Regions from separate parts of the Antricoccus suffuscus genome, predicted to be linked through region 3. Evidence: riboswitches for the same ligand, from Rfam matches in the RefSeq annotation. Region 3 holds a riboswitch; each other region holds the start of a gene.

Region 1 (7,590 bases), on a different contig from region 3:
TCAAGGACACGCCGTTCCGGGTCTTCCAGGCGCCGTACGTCGGGGCCGTGGTGATGCCGGGCGGCGCCTCGCAGGCACGGCGGGCGCTCGACGCGTGGCAGGACTGGGCCAAACAGCGTGGTGCTAAAGGCCTTGCCTACGTTCTTGTCGCCGAGGACGGCGAGCTGACCGGTCCCGTCGCAAAGAACTTGTCAGACGCTGAACGCGCCGGACTGGCCGCGCACGTTGGAGCGAAGCGCGGCGACTGCGTCTTCTTCGGTGCCGGAGCGGTGAAGTCGACCCGTGAGCTGCTGGGCGCCGCGCGGCTGGAGATCGCTCGCCGCTGTGGCCTCATCGACGAGTCGGCGTGGTCGTTCCTCTGGGTCGTCGACGCGCCGATGTTCGAGCTTGCCTCCGAGACCGACGATGTGGCGGTCGGCTCCGGCAAATGGACCGCCGTACATCACGCCTTCACCTCGCCCAAGCCGGAGTTTCTCGATACATTTGACACCGACCCGGGCAGCGCGCTGGCGTACGCATACGACATCGTCTGCAATGGCAACGAGATCGGCGGTGGTTCGATTCGTATCCACCGCCGCGACGTACAAGAGCGCGTCTTCGAGATCATGGGTCTCACCGAGGCGGAGGCGCAAGAGAAGTTCGGCTTCCTGCTCGACGCGTTCGCGTACGGCGCCCCGCCGCATGGCGGCATCGCCTTCGGCTGGGATCGCATTGTCTCGCTGCTGCACGGATCGGACTCGATCCGCGACGTGATCGCGTTTCCGAAGTCCGGGGGCGGATACGACGCGCTCACGCAGGCGCCGGCGCCGATCACCGCGCAGCAGCGCAAGGAAGCCGGCGTGGACGCCAAGCCCGAGGCCGCCCAGCCCAAGTCCTAGCGACGATCCGCGGGAGGTTGCGCGATGATCCGCGTGAAGTTGCCAAACGATCCTCGGGAAGTTGCCTAACGATCCGGGGAAGTTGCCTGACGATCCGTCATGAACGCGCCGAACGTCCGATCATCCATCGTACATTTGTGCCAATCTGCAGCAAAGTCTTACGGGACCTGTTGCGAAACGGTACATATGTGACCTTTTGGCGACGAGAAACGCCCGCACGACGGTACGTACTCATGAGTCGTGCGCTAGGAGCTCGCGGACGGTCGGTTTAGGGACGCGCAGAGATGGCGGCGTCGAGGTCCTTGATCAGGTCGTCGGTGCTTTCGAGCCCGACCGACAGCCGGACGAGGCCGTCGCTCAGTCCGATCGCCGCTCGGCCCTCCGGACCCATCGCCCGGTGCGTGGTCGTCGCCGGATGAGTGATCAGGGACTTCGCATCGCCGAGGTTGTTGGAGATGTCGATCGTGCGCAGGCCGTTGAGGAGCGCGAAGGCCGCGTCCTTACCCGTGCCCGCGCCGGCGTCGAGCTCGAAGGTGATCACCGTGCCGCCGCCGCTCATTTGCTGCGTCGCCAGTTCGTGCTGCGGATGTGACTCCAAGTAGGGATAGAGCACCCGGCGTACGGCGGGCTGACTTTCCAGCCAGCCGGCGATCGTCAGCGCCGACCGCACCGAGTAGTCCACGCGCAGTGACATCGTCTCCAGGCCCTTGAGCAGCGTCCACGCGTTGAACGGGCTGAGCGCCGGGCCTGTATGGCGCATCAGGTGCTTGACCGGACCGTTGACGAAGTCGTCGGTCCCGAGGATCGCGCCGCCGAGGACCCGCCCTTGACCGTCCATGTGCTTAGTGCCGGAATAGACGACCACATCTGCGCCAAGCTCGAGGTTGCTCTGCAGCAGCGGGGTAGCAAAGACGTTGTCGACGACCACCTGGGCGCCAGCCGCGTGCGCGAGCTCGCTGACGGTACGCACGTCCACCAGCTCCTGCAGTGGGTTGGACGGTGACTCGAAGAAGACGGCGGTGGCCGGGGTCGAGAGGGCTGCCTCCCACTGCGCGAGGTCGCTGCCGTCGACGAAGTCGGTCTGGACGCCCCACCGCGGCAGGAGCTCATTGAGTACGACGAAGCAGGACCCGAAGAGACTGCGCGAGGCGACTACGCGATCGCCGGCGGCCAGCAGGGCTGCAAGGGCATTGAATACGGCAGACATCCCGCTTGCTGTTGCGAAGCAGGCTTCGGCGCCTTCGAGGAGCCGCAGCCGTTCCTGAAAAGCCGCGACGGTTGGGTTTCCGTAGCGCGAGTAGACGAAGCGTTCGACCTCGCCGGCGAACGACGCCTCCGCGGCTTCGGCCGACTCGAAGACGTAACCCGATGTCAGAAAGAGCGCCTCGGAGGTTTCATCAAACGGGGTCCGGTCCAGTCCGCCGCGCACCGCTCGTGTCTGCGGGCTCCAGCCGGCAACGAGGTCGCGCTCTGCGTTGGGGTCCAGTCGCGGCATCGTCATTTCTTCTTCCATGGCTGGTCGCTCTGTTGCCATCCACCGTCGGCCTCGAAGCCGCCGAGGATGTTGTACGCCGTATGGCCCGCCTCGGTAGCGACGACGGCCGAGTCGATCGAACGACGACCGGAGCGGCACAGGAAGAGGATCTCTTTTCCTTTGAGGTCGGCGATCTCGTCCAAGAAGTCGGGATTGCGAGAGCCGTCGCCACGGTTCCACTCGACGAAAACGGCCGGCGTACCCACGTCATCGGTGACCGGTACGCCGACCTGCTCCCACTCGTCGACGGTGCGTACGTCGACGAGTACGGCACCCTCGCGCAGTTTGTCGACGGCTTGGCTGACGGTCAGGTCTCCGGCGTACGTCATGAGGTCTCCTGGGTATGCGTAAGGATGTGGGGTTGAACAACGGCCTGAGCGGCGACGACCTGGCCGGCATTGACGGTCACCGAAGGGCTGCCGTAGAGGACGTAGCCGTCGTCCAGGGCTGCGGAGATCTTCTCGCAGAACGAGCGGTCGTCGGTGCCGGTGAGGAGGCGGTAGGACAGGGGAGCGTCAGGCGACGCGGGGTCAGACACGGGTGTTCTCCTTTTCGCGCTTGCAATGATCTTGCCGAGTAATCACCTGAGGCACCCCGCCGCAAAAAGAGGGTTGCCGGCCAGCAAGTCAGGGCTTAGCGCTGGTCCTCATTACTCTGTACCGCTTAGTATACTCACGGCTTCCGAGCTCCGTCGACCAGGTTGTGGTACGGCGCTCAATGCATTCCTTGGTCCGCACTTGGAAGTGTGCTAGGACTGGTGCAAGGCGGCTCCGTGATATCGGTCACGGCTCGGCGAACCGCCTCCGCGAAGCAAGGGAGCACACTGTGAGCGACAGACTTGGCTTTGGCATTTTCATGGCCCCGTTTCACCCGGCCGGGGAGAACCCGACGCTGGCCATCCAGCGAGACCTGGAACTGGTGGAGCATTTGGACCGGCTCGGGTACGACGAGGCATGGATCGGTGAGCATCACTCCGCCGGCAGTGAGATCATCGCGTCGCCGGAGATCTTCATCGCGGCGGCCGCCGAACGGACCAAGAACATCCGACTCGGCACCGGCGTCACCTCGCTGAGCTACCACAATCCGCTGTGGGTCGCCGAACGCATGGTGCTGCTCGATCACATGACCCGTGGGCGGGTCATGCTCGGCGTCGGACCCGGGTCCCTACCCACGGACTCGGCCATGATCGGGCTGGACCCGACCGACACCCGCGAGTTGCTGCCGGAGGCCCTCGACATCGTCGTACGTCTGCTCAAGGGCGAAACGGTCACCCAGCAGACCAGGACGCACAACCTCATCAACGCTCATCTGCATCTGGCGCCGTACTCCAAGGAGCTCGAGATCGCGGTCGCGGCCGTCGCCTCACCCAGCGGACCGCGCCTCGCCGGCCGTTACGGGCTCGGCTTGCTATCAATTGGCGCCACCCTGACCGCCGACGGTTTCGACGCGCTCGCGCTGCACTGGGACGTCATGGAAGAGCGTGCCGAGACCTACGGCGTCACCGTCGACCGCGACGCGTGGCGGCTGGTCGGAATCATGCACATCGCCGAGACCCGTGAGCAGGCCTACAAGGACGTCGAGTTCGGCATCGAGCAGTGGTTCAACTACTTCCAGAAGATTGCCGCGTTCCCGCAGATGGGCGTCGAGGGCCACAACCTCAAAGAGATGATCGACTTCGTCAACGAGGCCGGCGTAGGCGTGATCGGCACGGTGGAGGACGCCAAAGCCCAGGTGGAGAAGCTCAAGAATCAGTCCAAGGGGTTCGGCACGATGCTGTTGATGGCGCACGAGTGGGCCAACCCCGAGGCCACCCGACGGTCTTACGAGCTCATCGCGCAGCACGTGATGCCGCAGTTCCAGGGCCAGTCCGCCGCCACGATCGAGGCGCGCGATATCGCCAGCGGTAAGCAGAAGGAGTACTCCGATCAGCAGCTCGCCGCGGTCGCGCACATGACCGAGAAGTACCAGGCGGAGGTCGCCGCAAAAGATAAGTAGCACCGATAACCAAAGAAGTGCCGGGGTACGGCGAGCGCGCGGCTCGTCGTACCCCGTTGTCTGCCCGATAGCAGCTGCGGTCGGGACGCCGCGATCGGCTCACCTCGACCGTCAATGCCTATAACTACAATGCCTAGCGCTACAAGGTATGCTGGCATACCTGGGAGGCGCCATGAATATCGACAAGGATCTGGTCGCCGCTATGGCGACCCCACTGGTGCTCGCGATCCTCGCGAAGGAGCGGAGCTACGGGTACGCCATTCTCAAGCGGGTGCGCGAGCTCTCCGGCGGGGATCTCGAGTGGACCGACGGCATGCTTTACCCGCTGCTTCACCGCCTGGAGCGGCTGGAGTACATCAGCGCCGAATGGGGGAAGTCGTCCGAGGGCAGGCGGCGTCGCTACTACGACATCACGGACTCCGGCCTCGCCCAGCTGGCCGAACAGCGGAACCAGTGGGTCGCCGCGACACGGACGCTTGGAAGTATCTGGGGTCCGGCGTTTCCGGCCGCGGGAACATGAGCATGGATACGGTCGAAAGCCTGATCGGTGAGTGGCGGCAGGCCATCCTGTGTGGGCGCGCCGTTGATGCAGCTGACGCTGAGGAGCTCGAGAGTCACCTGCGCGAACAGGTCGACGAGCTGAGGTCGGCAGGGCTCTCTCGCGAGGAGGCGTTCCTGATCGCGGTCAGGAGACTCGGCGCGGTGGACGCCATTACCGCCGAATACGCCCGCGAACACGGCGACCGGCTCTGGAAGCAGCTCGCGATGCCGCGCCCCGGCCGAAGTGGCCGCGGACCGCTGGTGATGATGCTCGGGTTCGCGGTTCTGACGGCCGTGCTGCTCCAAGTTGGTCGGCTCTTCTCGGGGGCGCCCGATGCGACCAGCATGTGGTTCGTGCGGGACGTCGGCTTTTTCGTGCTGCCGGTGCTCGCCGGATACCTTGCGGTGGTACGCCGGATGCCACGCAATCGGATGTTCGCGCTCGCCGCACCGGTAGTCGTGCTCGCGGTCGCGATAAACGTCTTCCCGTTCGCTCACAATGCGACCACCGACGTGCTGGTGGCGATCCACCTGCCGATTGTGTTGTGGTTCGTCGTCGGTGTGGCGTACGTCGGCGGCGACGTACGTTCGCCGGGACGGCGCATGGACTTCATCCGGTTCACCGGAGAGTGGGGGATCTACTACGCGCTCATCGCCCTCGGCGGCGGCGTACTGCTTGGCCTGTCGGCGCTCGTGCTGACGCCTATCGCGCCGCATGCCATCGAGGGCGTCATGCTCTGGGTTGCCCCCTCGGGTGCAGCGGGTGCCACCGTCGTTGCGGCGTGGCTCGTCGAGGAGAAAAAGAGTGTCATCGAAAACCTCGCGCCCGTGCTGACGGCGATATTCACGCCGCTGTTTGCCGTGATGCTGGTGGTGTCCGCGGTTGGCTACCTGGTGGCCGGTGTTGGGCACGAGTTCGACCGCAATTTGCTAATCGTGTTCGATGTCCTGCTGTTGGTCGTCTTGGGGCTTGTGGTCTACGGGATCTCCGCCCGGGAGTCCGGACGATCAGCGGGGTTGATGGATGCGCTCCGCCTTGCCGCGGTGGGCGCGGCGATCGTGCTCGATGTCCTGGTGCTGGGATCGATGGTGGCACGGGTCGGGGAGTTCGGGTTCACGCCTAATCGGATCGCGGCACTCGGGTTGAATCTGGTGCTGCTAGCGAATCTTGCGGTGACGGCCTGGCTCATCGGCCGATTGCTTGGCGGGAAGGCTCCGGCGGTGCGTCTGGAGCGGTGGCAGACGGGGTATTTGCCGGTATTCGCGGGGTGGGCGACCATCGTGGTGCTGGTTGTGCCGGGCATATTTGGGTTTAGGTGAGGGCTGGGCGTCATTGCTGAGCTCACCAACCGGTCGACTAACGTACGGCGCATGACCGAGTCTGTGGATCTGCCCGAGGCGTTTTATCTTCCGAAGGGCGACGGGCGGTTCGAACCGACGTTCGCGACGATGAGTCCATGGAACGCCGATAGCCAGCATGGCGGTCCACCTTCGGCGTTGCTGGCGACCTGCATGGACGATCTCGCCGGCGGTCCGGGCCTGCGACTGGCACGCGTCACCGTCGACTTCCTGCGGCCGATCCCGCGTGCGGAATGCACCGTCGAGGTCGCCGTTACGCGGCCGGGCAGCCGGGTCCGTAAGAGTGAAGCGTCGATGTCGGTCGGCGGGGAGGTCGTCGTACACGCCAGCGCCTGGCATATCGCAACCGGTGCCCAGCCGCCCGACCTCGGCGTACACGACCAGGCGGTCGAACCACTCCCGGATGAGCAACCGCAGACCTACTTCCCAGGTATCGGACGGTGGGGGTACGGCGAGGCCATCGAATGGCGGTTTGCACTCGGCAGCTACGGCCAACAGGGCCCGTCGAAGGTCTGGACCCGGATGCGCATCCCGCTGATCGCCGGACGCGAACTGACCGGGCTTCAGCACGCACTCACGGTCGCCGACTCGGCCAACGGCTTGTCCAACGCGCTCCCGTTCGGCGAGTGGCTATTCATCCCGCCGACTATGACCCTGACGCTGCTTCGCCATCCGGTAGGCGAATGGGTCTATATGGATGCCCAGACGACCTTGGCGAACGACGGGGTGGGGATCGCGCGGGCCGACCTCGCCGACAACGACGGCGCCATCGGCACCGCGATGCAACCCCTTCTGGTTGCACCTCTCTGAACCGCGATTTGGCGGATCAGTAAGTTGAAGGCATGGCTGATCAGAACTCGCACCCCATCCTCGAACGTCATCTTTTCGGTCCCGGGCCGACAAACGCCTATCCGGAAGCGACTGCCGCGCTCGGCCTGCCGTTGCTCGGACACCTCGATCCGGAGTTCCTGCGGATCCTCGACGACACGTGCGCGGATCTGCGTACGGCGTGGGGGACGACCAACAAGCGCACCCTGCCGCTGTCGGCGACCGGCTCGGCCGGCATGGAGGCCGCGTTCGTCAATACGGTCGGACCCGGTGACGTCGCGGTCATCGCCGTCAACGGCTTGTTCGGTGAGAGGATGTGCGACGTCGCCGCCCGCGCCGGTGCGGAGGTCGTACGAGTCGACCATGAGTGGGGTACGCCGGTAGACGCGCAGAAGGTCGCGGATGCGCACCCAAACCCGAAGGTGATTGCCGCCGTACACGCCGAGACCTCGACCG
Region 2 (7,590 bases), on a different contig from region 3:
GCCGGTCAGCTCGGCCGGCTCGCGGCTGCGCGCCAGCGTCACATGTGGCTGCTGCTGGGGGCCGGCGAGGGCGGTGAACCCGTCCCGGTCGCCGGCGACATCGGCGTACAGCACCTTCGCCGACCAGTCATACGGAAACGTCCCGGCGCCCTGCAGGTTGAAGTCCAGCGGGCCGGACTGCGACGCGCGGCCGGCCCAGTGATCGATCTGCCGATCGGTCTCGTGCGGGCCGCACTCGCCGAGGAAGCGGACGGTTAGGTGATAGTTCTGCGGCGCCACCCAACGCAGGTCCGGTCGCGCGGTGCTGAGCACATCGAGATGCTCATGTAGGTGAGTGACGACGTCGTCGGGCAACAAGATAGCGACAAATAACCGGGCCATAGCACCGGAGGCTACCAACTGCCACCGACGTGCGCTGTCCCCCTAGCGCTGCCAGGGAGCAACCACAAAAGGCGGGCCCGACCATGTCGGACCCGCCTTTGCGGTAGAGCGTTGTGCGGACGAGGCTTAGAAGCCCACGTCTTTAGAAGCCCATGTCTCTAGAAGCCCATGTCTCCCATGCCGCCGTCGCCACCTGGCATCGCCGGGGCAGCCTTTTCGGGCTTGTCCGCGACTACCGCTTCGGTGGTGAGGAACAGCGCGGCGATCGAGGCAGCGTTCTGCAGTGCCGAACGCGTCACCTTGACCGGCTCCATGATGCCCGTAGCAACCATGTCGACGTACTCGCCGGTGGCCGCATTGAGGCCGTGGCCGACCTTGAGACCCTTGACCTTCTCGACGACAACTCCGCCTTCGAGGCCGGCGTTGACGGCGATCTGCTTCAGGGGGGCTTCCAGCGCAGTCTTGACGATCTGAGCACCTGTGGCCTCGTCACCTTCAAGGTTGAGCTTGTCGAAGGCCTTGAGCGAAGCGTTGATCAGCGCGACACCGCCACCGGCGATGATGCCCTCTTCAACGGCAGCCTTCGCGTTGCGGACTGCGTCCTCAATGCGGTGCTTGCGCTCCTTGAGCTCGACCTCCGTAGCGGCGCCGGCCTTGATGACAGCAACGCCGCCGGCGAGCTTCGCCAGGCGCTCCTGCAGCTTCTCGCGGTCGTAGTCCGAGTCAGAGTTCTCGATCTCGCCACGGATCTGGGCGACACGGCCATTGATCTGGTCGGTCTCGCCAGCACCCTCGACGACGGTGGTCTCGTCCTTGGTGATGACGACCTTGCGCGCCTTGCCGAGCAGTTCGAGTCCAGCAGACTCGAGCGACAACCCGACGGTCTCGCTGATGACCTGGCCACCGGTGAGGATCGCGATGTCCTGCAGCATGGCCTTGCGGCGGTCGCCGAAGCCCGGAGCCTTGACGGCGGCGGACTTGAACGTGCCGCGGATCTTGTTGACGACGAGGGTCGAGAGCGCTTCGCCTTCGACATCCTCGGCGATGATCGCCAGCGGCTTGCCCGACTGCATGACCTTCTCCAACAGCGGGAGAAGATCCTTGACGTTGGAGATCTTGCCTTCGACGATCAGGATGTACGGATCGTCGAGGACGGCTTCCATACGATCGGGATCGGTCACGAAGTAACCGGAGATGTAGCCCTTGTCGAAGCGCATACCCTCAGTGAGCTCAAGCTCGAGGCCGAAGGTGTTGCTCTCCTCGACGGTGATGACACCTTCCTTGCCGACCTTGTCCATTGCCTCGGCGATGAGCTCGCCAATGGCCGGGTCAGCGGCGGAGATGCCAGCGGTGGAGGCGATCTCTTCCTTGGTCTCGATGTCCTTGGCCTGCTTCTGCAGCTGCTCGGAAACCGAGGCAACAGCAGCCTCAATGCCCTTCTTCAAGGACATCGGGTTGGCGCCGGCCGCGACGTTGCGCAGGCCTTCCTTGACGAGCGCCTGAGCAAGAACGGTAGCGGTCGTCGTACCGTCGCCGGCGACGTCGTCAGTCTTCTTGGCAACTTCCTTGACGAGCTCGGCCCCGATCTTCTCCCACGGGTCCTCAAGCTCGATTTCCTTCGCGATGCTCACGCCATCGTTAGTGATGGTCGGGGCACCCCACTTCTTATCCAGTACGACGTTGCGGCCTTTAGGGCCCAGCGTCACTTTGACTGCGTCGGCAAGAGCATTCATGCCGCGCTCGAGACCACGACGGGCCTCTTCGTCAAACGCGATCATTTTCGCCATTGACTAATCCATCCTTATTTAAGGGGAACGTTTCATTGCCCAACCTCGGTGCCCGCGACGGACGACAGACGCAACGCATTCAATCGACTCGAGATCGGCTCGGTCGAAATGAGTACGACGCGGTACTGCCTCACCAAAGTTTGGCACCCGCCAGGTTAGCACTCCTCTATCGAGAGTGCTAAGAGAGGTTTGGCACTCGTCGCAGCCGAGTGCCAACGTTTTCAGTGCGCCTCGACGGTGTAAATGCCGAGCGCGTGTGGCTGCCGGATCGCACTCGTCGCGCTCGCGCTGGGTTGCTTGCGCCTGCGATTTGCAGTTGTCTAAGCAGACCATCAAAACTGCTGCCGCGCTTGGAGATCTCTATGACGACCCAGATCGCGTATCTCACGACGACCGAACTGACCGCGCTCTATCAATCCGGCGAGCTGTCGCCGGTGGAAGCGACGAGGGCGACCCTCGATCGGCTGGCCGAGGTCAACCCGAAGATCAATGCCTTCAATGTCGTCATGGACGATTCCGCGCTGGCCGCGGCGAAGGCGTCCGAGAAACGTTGGCGGACGGGCTCGCCGATCGGCCCCCTGGATGGCGTGCCGGTCTCGATCAAGGACAACATCCCGGTCGCCGGCTTTCCCTGCCGCAACGGCTCCTTGACCACGTCAGATACACCGGTAACCGAGGACGCTCCCCCGGTCACGCGGCTTAAGGAGGCCGGCGCCGTACTGTTCGGCAAGACCACGCTGCCGGACTACGCGCACAAAGGCGTCACCGACAGTCCGCTCACCGGCATCACCCGCAACCCGTGGAATCTCGACGTCACCCCCGGCGGCTCCAGCGGTGGCGCGTCGGCGGCTCTCGCAGCCGGAGTCGGACCACTGGCCGTAGGTTCGGACGGCGGCGGATCCATTCGTATCCCTTGCAGTTTCACCGGGCTGGCAGGCATCAAGCCGACGTACGGCCGGGTCGCGGCATTTCAGGGTGGCCCATTCATCGGCATGTCCCATAAAGGCCCGATGGCCCGCACGGTTCGCGACGCCGGGCTGCTACTCAACGTGCTCGCCGCGCCCGATCCGCGCGATGGCACGTCCTACCCGTCGGCGACCGCGGCGTACGACGACTCTCTCGACATCTCGTCGCTGAAAGGCCTGCGGATCGCCTTTACGGCCGACTTCGGCACCGACCACATCGATCCAGAAGTCCGCGCACTCGTCGCCGCCACCGCCGACGTATTCCAAGGCCTCGGCGCCGAGGTTACCGAGGCCTTCCCCGATCTCACCGGCGGCCCGGAAGCCTTCGGCGTCATCTGGAATACCGGGATCGCGAAAGTAGTCGAGCAGACGCCGGCCGACAAGCGCGACCTGTTCGACAAACCGATCAAGGCTATGGCTGCCAAGGGCCGCGAGGTCACGGGCGTCGAGTACCTGCTGGCGATGCACTACCGCGACTCGTTCTCCGAGCGGTTGGGCCGCTTCCATCAGGACTACGACCTACTAATCACACCGACGTTGCCGTGTACCGCGTTCGAGGTCGGACACGAAGTCCCGCCCGATTGGAAGGAGAAGCGGTGGATGACGTGGAGCCCGTTCTGCTATCCCTTCAACTTCACGCAACAGCCAGCGGCCTCGGTGCCGTGTGGACTCAGCAACGGGCTGCCCGTGGGTCTGCAGATCGTCGGACGACGGCACGAAGATGCACTTGTGCTGCGCGCGGCCGCGGCATACGAAAACGCCGCCGGCGGCTTCAACGAACTGTCCGATCGCGGAAGCCGACTAAATCTCGCTGGTTGAGCGAACTCAAAGGCCTACCCGGCGGGCCGGGTAGGCCTTTGATACTTACGAAGTTTCCGGTCGTTAGCCAGCAACCCGGACTTGGTCCGCCTGCGGACCCTTCTCACTCTGGGTCACTTCGAACTCCACGCGCTGTCCCTCTTCGAGGGCGCGGTAGCCATCCATCTGAATTGCCGAGTGGTGAACGAAGACATCTTGCCCACCGTCAACTGCGATAAAGCCGAAGCCTTTTTCCGCGTTGAACCACTTCACGGTTCCCTGTGCCACGTGCACTCCTACGTTGTGCGATCCGGATTCCACACCTTGCAGAACCGGGGCCTTGCTCATCCGTCCCGCACTACACTTGCATGACCCTGGACCGGTATCGCTGGTCACTTCCGTGCCCGTCAACCGCCTGCCCAACGTCTAGCGCGGTAACGCACACGACTTGCTGAACTACGACCAAGCCTCACGTTACAGGTTTGGCCCAGGTAAACAATCGCGACAAGATAACGAAACGGGCAACGCCTTTCTCGGTGACAACCTGCGCACAAGGCGTTCTCGCGCGCTCACGCCACGCAGTCATTCGGCCCACATTCGGTCGGTACCCGTGGCACGGGCACACCGCAATGGGCTAACATCGACGGCAGGTTATGAGTTCCAGTGCAGAGCCCCGGCTTGCTGGACGGCAACCCTCCAACCGCGGTGGGGTGCTCCGGGTGAAGACCAGGCGAATGTCGACCGACAAACGCAAGCGCGGGCCTCTCAATACGCAGTGGCCCCAGATCTTCGGGAGTCACAGTGAGCACCCTCTGTAGATAGCGCGTACGACGCCTCGCATCTCCATGCCCGAGGCGTCCGCGCAGCACCCAATCCATTTCGTACGAGTAACACCTCGACGCCAGTTCTGGCGCACCAGAAACACGAAGGAAGACAACACGCAATGAGCAACGAAGCAGCCAATTGGGCCTTTGAGACCAAGCAGATCCACGCCGGGCAGGAGGCGGATCCGACGACCGGGTCGCGCGCGCTGCCGATCTACCAGACCACGTCGTACGTCTTCAAAGACACCGAGCACGCCGCGAACCTGTTTGGGCTTTCCGAGTTCGGCAACATCTACACCCGCATCATGAATCCGACGACCGACGCGGTCGAGCAGCGCATCGCCGCACTCGAAGGTGGTGTCGGTGCGCTCCTCGTCGCCTCCGGCCAGGCCGCCGAAGTGCTCGCCCTGCTCAACGTCGTTGAAAACGGTGGCCATATCGTGGCCTCGCCGAGCCTGTACGGCGGCACCTACAACCTGTTGCACTACACGTTCAAGAAGTTCGGCATCGAGACGACGTTCGTGGAAAACCCGACCGACCTTGAGTCGTGGAAGAGCGCAATTCAGGACAACACGAAGGCCTTCTTCTTCGAGACCATCGCCAACCCGCGCAGCGAGGTGCTCGACATCGAGGGCATCGCGAAGATCGCGCACGATTTCGGTGCGCCGCTCATCGTCGACAACACCGTCGCCACGCCGTACCTCCTGCGTCCGATCGAGCATGGCGCCGACGTCGTCATCCACTCGGCCACCAAGTACCTCGGCGGCCACGGCACCTCAATCGCCGGCGCAATCGTCGACTCCGGCAACTTCGACTATGCGCAGTACCCCGAACGCTTCCCTAACTTCAACACGCCGGACCCGAGCTACAACGGGCTGACCTACGCCAAGGATCTGGGGGTCGGCTCCGCGTTCGGCGCCAACCTGTCGTACATCCTCAAGGCGCGCGTACAACTGCTGCGCGACACCGGCGCGGCCGTGTCGCCATTCAATGCTTTCCTTATCGCGCAGGGCATCGAGACGCTGAGTCTGCGCGTCGAGCGGCATGTCGAGAATGCGCGCAAGGTAGCCAACTGGCTTGAGACACGCAGCGAGGTCGAGAAGGTGTTCTGGGGCAGCCTGGAGTCCAGCCCGTCCTACGAGCTGGCCAAGAAGTACGTACCCAAGGGCTCCGGCGCGATTGTGTCGTTCGAGATCAAGGGCGGCGTCGATGCGGGTAAGAAGTTCGTCGAGGCGCTGGAGCTGCACAGTCACGTCGCTAACATCGGAGACGTGCGCTCACTAGTAATCCACCCCGCGTCCACGACGCATAGCCAGCTCACTCCAGAGGAGCAGGCGACCTCGGGAGTCACTCCCGGGCTGGTCCGCCTGTCGGTAGGAATCGAAAACATCGACGACATCCTCGCTGACCTCGAGACCGGGTTCAGCGCGGCCGCGCTCTAACGAGAGTCGACTCAGGAGAATGACATCTGTGGCGGATCGCCCCACATACAACTCGCCGAACGCCGTGCGCCGGGGGACGCACGTCGGCGGTTGGCGTGAGGGCGATCCGGTTGCAGCCCGCAAGTTCGTCGACATCGGCGCCGTTGAGCTCGAACGTGGCGGCGTACTCCCGTCGGTCCGGGTCGCCTACGAGTCGTGGGGCACCCTTAACGCCGCCGGCGACAACGCCGTACTCATCGAACACGCACTGACCGGCGACGCGCACGTCGACGGGCCAGCGGCCGAAGGTCAGCCGACACCGGGCTGGTGGGACGGTTTGATCGGTCCGGGGCGATACCTCGACACCGACAAGTGGTACGTCGTCGCCTCTAACGTGCTCGGCGGGTGCCAAGGTACGACGGGCCCATCGTCTCCAGCCCCGGACGGCACTCCCTGGGGCAGTCGATTCCCGTTCATCACCATCCGCGACCAGGTGCGCGTCGAGGCACTGCTCGCCGACCAGCTACGCATCACCAAGTTCGCCGCAGTCGTCGGCGGATCGATGGGCGGCATGCGCGCCATCGAATGGCCGATCATGTATCCAGATCGCGTCCAGTCGTCGGTCATACTCGCGTCGACCGCCTACGCAACGAGCGACCAGATCGCCTGGTGCGCACCGCAAATCGCGGCGATCAAGTCTGATCCGCTGTGGTGCGGCGGCGACTACTACGAGTCCGGCGACGCGCCCACGGTCGGCCTGGGCATCGCACGATCCATTGCGCACGTGACCTACCGCTCCGAATACGAGCTTGCGACCCGCTTCGGCCGTGAGGCGCAACCCGGCGAAGATCCCCTTGGCGGCGGCGGCCGATATGCGATCGAGTCCTACCTCGACCACCACCGGGACAAGCTGGTCGGTCGTTTCGACGCCGGCTCCTACGTCGTACTCACCGAGTCGATGAACTCGCACGATATCGGTCGTGGCCGCGGAGGCTTGGCGGCCGCGCTTGCCAAGGTCACCGCGCAGTTGCACATCGTCGCGGTCAACACCGATCGGCTGTACCCCGTTCGGTTGTCCGAAGAGCTCGCGAAGTTCGCGCCAAAAGGCAAAAACGACCTGACAATCCTCGACTCGCCGTACGGTCACGACGGTTTCCTGATCGAGTTGGACATGATCGGCGCCATCATCAAAAACGCCCTCGGCGCCGACTGAATCCTCGTTGCGCCATCGGGCGTTTATTGCATGTTAGCCGGACCCGGTGAGGCGCCACACAATGCCGAGAATTAAGTTGCGAAACGCAATTATCGGGCCGCATACTTACTTGCGTGACACAAGCAACCCACCCCGACCCCGAAGACACTGATGCTCTAGACGACATCGTGCGCAGTCTTCTGAGCGTCGTACGCGCGGTGC
Region 3 (7,590 bases):
TGGCCACCGAAACGGTCACCGGCGTCAACCTGTGTATTTGCGGTGACGCGCATATAGCCAACTTCGGCCTGTTTGCCTCACCACAACGCACGATGGTGTTTGACCTTAACGACTTCGACGAGGCCGCTTTCGGCCCGTGGGAATGGGACGTAAAGCGCTTCGTCACCAGCGTCATCATCGCCGCCCAGCACAAGGGCAGAAGCGTCAAACAGACCTACGCGACCGCGATGCACGCGGCCGCCGCATACCGCGTCGACTTGCGCCAGATGTTTGACCTCAGCGCGGTTGAGCGTTACTACGTGCGCGCCGACGTCAAGGCAAGTGACCCGCGATTCCACCCGTCGTGGCAAAAAGTTATCAATCAAGCGCTGAAGGGTGCAAAACGACGTACCTCTGAGCGGGCGATCAGGAAGATCACTCGCCGTGCCGCGGACGGAACGCTCACCATCGTCGAAGACCCACCCACCCTCATGCACGCCGACGTCGGCGACGAGCGCGAAGTAGCGCAGATTGTTGACCAGTACCGCGCGACCTTGCCACCCGATGTCTCGGTCCTGCTGTCCCAGTACACCGCCACCGATGTCGTACGACGCGTTGTCGGCGTCGGCAGTGTCGGCACGCGTTGCTACATCGTCGTCATGACCGGCGCGCGCGGTGAACCACTTGTGTTACAGGTTAAAGAGGCCACCGACTCCGCGCTCACTACGTTTGGCGTCGCGCCGGCATCGCTTCCACCCGGGACGCATGGGCCGACCGATCACAACGGGTACCGCGTGGTGGCGAATCAACGCATTTTGCAGGCGGTGTCTGATCCGTTTCTCGGCTACATCGAGGTTCATGAGCACACCTATTACGTGCGGCAGTTCCGCGACGGCAACGTCTCCATCGACGCGGCCGACCTCGAACCAAGGGTATTCAACGAGTATGTGGAGGCCTGTGGCACTGCGCTCGCACGTGCCCACTCTCAAAGCCCGAATGCCGCGTTTATCGCCGGCTACCTCGGCGATAAACCTAAGTTCGACGAGGCCGTCGTGCGGTGGGGTTTGGCCTACGCGCGCCAGTCGAACGAGGATTATCACGCGCTGCGTAAGGCATCACCGACGCTGCACGAACGTGACAGCTAACCGCCTTCGTTACCGGCGACGGGGAGTTCGGATGCCATCGCGTCGTCGCGATATTCGGTGGCCCGGCCAGCCAGCGACATGACTACGGCGCCGGATACCGACAGCGCGCCCGCGATGATGTACGGCACCTCGTAACTACCGGTCACGTCGTACAGCCAGCCCAGCAGGAACGGACCGCCCGCCGTACCGACGACTACGAACAACCTGGACACGCTGAACAGGCGCCCGTAGTCGCGTACGCCGAAATGGTGCCCGATCAGCACCGACTGCATCAGCACGATATTGCCGATAGTCGCGCCGAATACCAGGATCGTTCCGAACAGTGCCCAGGTCCAATAGGAAAATGCCATGAGGACCAGCGAGGCGCCTTGGGTGAGTCCAAGCCCAACGGCGAATGCAGTCATCGGCAGTCGATTGACCATCCGGCCGCCTGCGAGCCGGGCCACCACGGACATCGCGGCGACGGCGAACGTCGCGAACGCGGCCGCAACCGGACCAGCGCGTTCTTGGGTCAGCTTCACGATCTGCTGAAGGCCGCCGACCTGCGCCGCCATGATCAGCACGTAGGCGACGGTCATCGAGCGGAAGAACCGCGACCGCCAAGCAGTCGCGAATAGTTCACCGGTGGGCGCCGGCGGCACGACGTTGCGTTCGACGTGCGCACCGTCCGGTAACCACCCCATCGCCTGCGGTGCAGGTTTGATCATGAATACGATGACCGGCACCGTGCCGACCAACCAGACAATGGCCAGGATCGGCGAGGCCTTGGCGAGACCGACGGCGTCGGACAGCCATTTCGCGATCGGCGTGAGCACCATGCCCCCGACCGACAGGCCGGTGGACGTGACGGCGAGCGCGACCGCCCGACCGCTTTGATACCAGCGAGTGACGACCGTCGTAGTCGGTATCAGGCCAGCGGCCCCGAACCCAAACGCGAAGACCGCGTAGATGAGATAGAGCTGCCACCGCTCGTGCGCCTGGCCGAGTAACGCAAGCGCGACCGCTCCGACGATCGCGCCGGCCACCATGACTCGCCGCGCATCGAAGCGTGCGATCAGTTTCGCGACGAAATAGCCGAGGACGCCCGAGGACACGAAGAACACCGTGCTCGCAAGCGAGATCGACGACAGCGACCAGCCGCGCTCGTTGCTGAACGCGTTCAGGTACACGGCGAGCCCATAGAAGGACAGACCCGACGTCGTCATCAAGGTAATGAAGCAGCCAGCAACCACCATCCGACCGGGAAATCGCGCAGCAGCCATGTTTCGGACTCTATGCCCACGCGCCGCTGACAAAGGTCACATATATCGTCGAACCGCTGCGTGCTAACGTGTTTAACAAGGTTACGAGCCCCAGTGACAAGGTCCGGCTGGCTGGGCAGCAACCCTCGTACTTGCGGCGGGGTGCTCCGGATAACGACCAGGCAGGTCTCATCCGAGTCCCTGCAAGTGCAAGCCCATTGGGCTTCGGTATGTAGGAGTTCCACCATGTCGCGCTGTTGTTGCTGACTGAGCTAATCACCATTTAGCGCCTGACCCGCACCGCGGTACAGGCTATTTCGAGCGCGCCTGCGGCCGCTCGCCACCCCTCGCTCCCCTTCGCGGGTCTCTGCACGCTTGCCATTACGTCGGCGGCGCTACAGGCCTGCCCTGAAAGGAAACTTGTGTCCGCACCTGTCTCGACTGCGGCTCCTGTCCGAGTCCGCAATTCCACCCGAAAGGTCGCCGCGGCATCGTTCGTCGGCACCGCAATCGAGTGGTACGACTTCTACATCTACGGCACCGCCTCGGCGCTTATCCTCGGCCCGCTGTTCTTCCCGGGCGCCAGCGCGTCGGGCGGCGTGCTCGCCTCCTTCGCGACGTACGCCGTCGGATTCTTGGCCCGCCCGCTCGGCGGTGCGATCGCCGGACACCTCGGTGACCGGATCGGTCGCAAACGTGTGCTCGTGGCATCCCTGCTCCTGATGGGAACCGCTACCTTCCTCGTTGGTTTCCTTCCGACCTACGCCACGATCGGCATTGCCGCCCCTCTCCTGCTAATCCTGCTGCGTCTTCTCCAAGGGCTCTCGGCAGGCAGCGAATGGGGTGGCGCGGTATTGCTTGCGGTCGAACACGCCCCGGCCAAACGACGAGGCTTGTATGGCGCAATCCCGCAGACCGGCTCGGCCGCGGGCATGATCCTCGCGACCTCGACGTACGCCGGAGTTCAGGCATTGGTCGGTCACGAGGCCTTCCTGTCCTGGGGTTGGCGGATTCCCTTCATCGCCAGCGCCGTACTCGTCGTCGTCGGATTGATTGTGCGGTTGTCCATCACCGAATCGGCCGAGTTCCTCGCCCTGCGCGACGAGGACCGCTTGGAGAAGGCGCCCGTCGTCGAGGTGTTCCGGAGCAACTCCCGCGAAGTGCTGCTGGCCGTCGCGATGCGCCTCGGCCAAATCGGCTCATTCACCCTCTACACCGTGTTTGCACTGACCTACCTCGCCAACCACGTCCGCGCGGACGGCGCCGACATCGGCCTCGTCGCGACCATTATCGCGTCGGTGATCGGCCTGGCCAGTACGCCGCTATGGGGCGCCCTATCCGACCGATTAGGACGCCGGCCGGTCTACCTGTTCGGCGCAATCTTCACTGCCGTGTTCGTCGCTCCGGCCTTCCTGCTGCTCGACACCGGTTCTAGCGTGCTGATCATCGTGACGTTCATCCTCGGCATCAACATCGGACACGACAGCCAGTACGGCGCGCAGGGAGCGATGTTCTCCGAGCTGTTCCCCACCCAAGTGCGCTACAGCGGCGCCTCACTTGGCTACGCGATTGGCGCCGTACTCGGCGGTGGCTTGACTCCTCTTGCCGCGGCGTGGCTGCTCGGTGTTGGCGCTAACGCACCGTGGCTTGTGGCGGCGTACATCGCATTCCTGGCAGTACTTTCAGCGACCGGGGCCTACTTCGCCAAAGAGACCCGACATGTGACCCCTACTCCAACTACGCCCGAATCCCCCAACGAACTGGTAGGTGCCCGATGAACCGCAAGCTATCCCTCAACGCATTCGCCATGGCCTGTGTCGGACACCAGTCGCCCGGCCTATGGGCACGCGACGATGATCAAAGCGCCGACTACACGAGCCTCGAACATTGGATCGACCTGGCGCGCCTCCTTGAGGATGGCGGATTCGACTCGCTGTTCCTCGCCGACGTACTGGGCACGTACGACGTCTACGGCGGGTCCCGTGACGAGGCCGTCCGGGTGGGCGCTCAGGTGCCGGTCAGCGATCCGATCCCCGCTATATCGGCGATGGCGGCCGCCACCAAGAATCTCGGATTCGGCGTGACGGTGACGACGACGTACGAACAGCCCTATGCGCTCGCGCGACGCTTCACCACGCTCGATCACCTCACCAAGGGCCGAATCGGCTGGAACGTCGTCACCGGTTACCTCGACTCGGCAGCCAAGAACCTCGGCTTTACCGCGCAGATCCCCCACGACGAACGCTACGAGATCGCCGACGAATACCTTGAGGTCTGCTACAAGCTCTGGGAACACTCGTGGGAGGACGACGCGGTCGTCCGTGACCGTGAGCGCGGCATCTACGCCGACCCGGCGAAGGTGCATGACATAGGCCATCACGGCCAGTACTACGACGTACCCGGCGCGTTCCTGTGTGAGCCCTCGCCGCAGCGGACCCCGGTGATTTTCCAGGCCGGCGCGTCACCTAGAGGCCGTCAGTTCGCCGCCAAGCATGCTGAGGCAATCTTTGTCATCGGCCCGACTCCGGCTGCTGTGCGGCGTACCACTTCGGCCCTGCGCGAAGAGGCCGAGAAGGCCGGCCGAGATCCATACTCCATCAAGATCATCGCGGGGCTGACCGCGATCGTGCGTGAATCCGACGAGGAGGCGGCCGACCTTCTGGAAAGCTACCGCCAATCGGCAAGCCTCAGCGGGGCACTCGCGTTGTTCGGCGGCTGGACAGGGGTCGACCTCGCCGAGTACCCGTACGACGCGCCGCTCGTGCACATCACCACGGACGCGAATCGATCGGCCCTGGATGCCTTCACGCGCGACGCCGATCATGAGTGGACCGTAGAAGAGTTGGCGCGCTGGGTCAGCATCGGCGGCCGGGGACCCGTCATGGCCGGCTCCCCCACCACGGTGGCGGACACGCTCGAGGAATGGCAGCAGGAAGCCGACGTCGACGGGTTCAACTTCATGTATGTGACCCGGCCGGGGACCTTCACCGACATCGTCACGCACCTGGTGCCGGAGTTACGTCGCCGCGGACTCGTCGCACCAGCGCCGGCTACACCCGCGAGCCTGCGCGAGCGTCTCGGCACCGGCGATGGCGCGCGGTTATCCGCAGCGCACTACGCGCGCTCGCTGCAGATCGCCGCGCCCACGCCTCGCTGATCCGAGCACGGGAATGGCACCTCGGACAGGAACCCGACGCTTCGGGTAGGGCATTATCCGCCCGAAGCGCCACCTTCCTTTCCCGAAGCACCAGATCTACGATCGCCCCTCGGCTACCGCCTTGATGCGTGACAACCGACGGTCCCAGCCGGAAGCGATGCGCTCGAGGTCGGCCGCGACAGTGACCAGGCGCGCCCCGAGGGCGACGTACTGCAGCTCTCGTCCGCGTCGCTCTGCGGACACGAGTCCGACTTCCTCGAGTACGCCGAGGTGTCGCGCAATCGCCTGACGACTGACCGGAAGCTCCGCGGCAAGCGCGGACGCCGAGGCCGGCGCCCGGCCGAGACGGGTAAGGATTCCCCATCGAGTGTCGTCGGCGAGCGCCGCAAACACGGCCACCTGGCCGGCGGCTGGCTCACCGGTCGGCATCGGCACCGACCTGGGCAAGATGCTTTGCAGCCAAAGCAATCTCTTTGGTCCAGCCGTCGGCATGGTCATCGAACCGCGCGCGGCGTTGCTCGGCACTCTCGGACAGCGACTCGAAACCACTCTCGGCGACTCGTAGAAGCACCGCGTCGGGCGCGGTTTCCTCGATCCAGAACTCGACCAGAGTCGACGTGCTGTCCGTGTCGTCCTTGTCGATGAGCCAGCGGAATGCCGCATACTTCGGCTCATCTAACTCGACCGTGCGAAACGCGAATTCGCCGTATTCGGCGTGGTGCACTACCTGCAGGTCTCCGCGTTGCTCGATCCGCTGTTCGGTGATCTCACCGTTGTTGATGTACCAACCGGGCTGGCTGATCAGGCCCCATACTCGAGACGCCGATGCGTCGATTGCAATCTCCCGCTCGATGCGGTCCATGTTGTCCATGTCCTGTACCTTTCCCTTATGCGTTAAGTGCAACATCAGTGTTGCACTACAACTTCGATAGCGCAACACTTCAGTTGCAGATAAGTTGTGGACCGGAGCGCGTCACGAGCCTGGCGAGACCCCGCACCAAGTAGGAAAGACGCCGGTCGAGGCATCGATTCCTGGCCGAAGCAAGCCGTGGCGGGCCGTTCCGGCTAATGTGCGACATAGCGAAAAACCCTACGCATCACTAACGAAGGAGCACTCCATGGCTGGACCACTCACCGGTCTGAAGGTCGTCGAACTGGGCGGCATCGGGCCCGGACCCCATGCGGCAATGTTGCTGTCCGATCTCGGCGCCGACGCCGTACGGGTGGAGCGACCCGCGGGCGGGCTGAGTCTGCGCAACGGCGCGAAAACCGACTGGTCACAGCGCGGACGCCGCTCGGTTGCCGCCGACATGAAGACCGACGAAGGCGTGGCCCTCGTTCGCGCGTTAATCACTAAGGCCGACGTCGTCATCGACGGATTTCGCCCCGGCGTGGCCGAACGCCTCGGAATCGGACCGGACGAGTTCACCGAGTCCAACCCCGGGCTCGTGTTCGCGCGGATGACCGGCTGGGGTCAAGCCGGTCCGCTGTCCTCGGCGGTCGGACACGACATCAACTACATCGGGCTGACCGGCATGCTGCACGCGATGGGGACGACCAATGCCCCACCGTCACCACCGCTCAACCTGGTCGGCGACTTCGGCGGCGGCTCGCTCTATCTCGTGCTCGGCGTACTCGCGGCACTGCACGAACGCGGCCAGTCCGGACGCGGCCAGGTGGTCGACGCCGCGATTGTCGACGGCGTCAGTTCCCTCGGCCAGCCCATCTGGTCGCTGCTCAACGGCGGGGTCTGGCAGAACCGCCGGCAGGCCAACATCCTCGATGGTGCCGCACCGTTTTACCGCACGTACCCTTGCTCCGACGGCAAGTACGTCGCTGTGGGCGCGATCGAGCCGCAGTTCTACGCGGCCCTGCTGACCGGTCTCGAGCTAGACCCGAAAGACCTGCCGACGCAGATGGACCAAAGCACCTGGGCCGACGTCAATAAGCAGTTTGCCGAGATTTTCGCGTCCCGCACCCGCGCCGACTGGGAACAGGTCTTCGGCGGCACCGATGCCTGCGTAACGCCCGTGCTGGACTTCGATGAGGCCGCGGCCAACACGCATCT

Evidence for each region. A riboswitch is a leader RNA that binds a small molecule or an ion and turns the genes downstream of it on or off. The one in region 3 is predicted to bind S-adenosylmethionine.
Region 1: another riboswitch for S-adenosylmethionine. It lies ahead of CLV47_RS15870 (DUF1737 domain-containing protein); the one in region 3 lies ahead of CLV47_RS09455 (MFS transporter).
Region 2: another riboswitch for S-adenosylmethionine. It lies ahead of CLV47_RS18910 (bifunctional o-acetylhomoserine/o-acetylserine sulfhydrylase); the one in region 3 lies ahead of CLV47_RS09455 (MFS transporter).

What each region holds. Positions count from the first base shown of each region.
Region 1 is NZ_PVUE01000015.1:41,716-49,305, forward strand. It holds gene aspS (aspartate--tRNA ligase) at 1-878, shown strand, start outside; gene CLV47_RS15860 (O-succinylhomoserine sulfhydrylase) at 1,147-2,379, opposite strand; gene CLV47_RS15865 (rhodanese-like domain-containing protein) at 2,376-2,741, opposite strand; gene CLV47_RS15870 (DUF1737 domain-containing protein) at 2,738-2,950, opposite strand; SAM riboswitch class IV at 2,962-3,066, opposite strand; gene CLV47_RS15875 (LLM class flavin-dependent oxidoreductase) at 3,238-4,407, shown strand; gene CLV47_RS15880 (PadR family transcriptional regulator) at 4,580-4,927, shown strand; gene CLV47_RS15885 (permease prefix domain 1-containing protein) at 4,930-6,267, shown strand; gene CLV47_RS15890 (thioesterase family protein) at 6,319-7,116, shown strand; gene CLV47_RS15895 (pyridoxal-phosphate-dependent aminotransferase family protein) at 7,149-7,590, shown strand, end outside.
Region 2 is NZ_PVUE01000021.1:56,868-64,457, reverse strand. It holds gene thpR (RNA 2',3'-cyclic phosphodiesterase) at 1-381, opposite strand, end outside; gene groL (chaperonin GroEL) at 540-2,168, opposite strand; gene CLV47_RS18920 (amidase) at 2,531-3,952, shown strand; gene CLV47_RS18915 (cold-shock protein) at 4,016-4,219, opposite strand; SAM riboswitch class IV at 4,581-4,694, shown strand; gene CLV47_RS18910 (bifunctional o-acetylhomoserine/o-acetylserine sulfhydrylase) at 4,875-6,197, shown strand; gene metX (homoserine O-acetyltransferase MetX) at 6,226-7,389, shown strand; gene CLV47_RS18900 (MarR family winged helix-turn-helix transcriptional regulator) at 7,503-7,590, shown strand, end outside.
Region 3 is NZ_PVUE01000006.1:178,242-185,831, forward strand. It holds gene CLV47_RS09445 (DUF2252 domain-containing protein) at 1-1,124, shown strand, start outside; gene CLV47_RS09450 (MFS transporter) at 1,121-2,386, opposite strand; SAM riboswitch class IV at 2,466-2,581, shown strand; gene CLV47_RS09455 (MFS transporter) at 2,788-4,143, shown strand; gene CLV47_RS09460 (LLM class flavin-dependent oxidoreductase) at 4,140-5,522, shown strand; gene CLV47_RS09465 (ArsR/SmtB family transcription factor) at 5,619-5,951, opposite strand; gene CLV47_RS09470 (SRPBCC family protein) at 5,938-6,393, opposite strand; gene CLV47_RS09475 (CaiB/BaiF CoA transferase family protein) at 6,641-7,590, shown strand, end outside.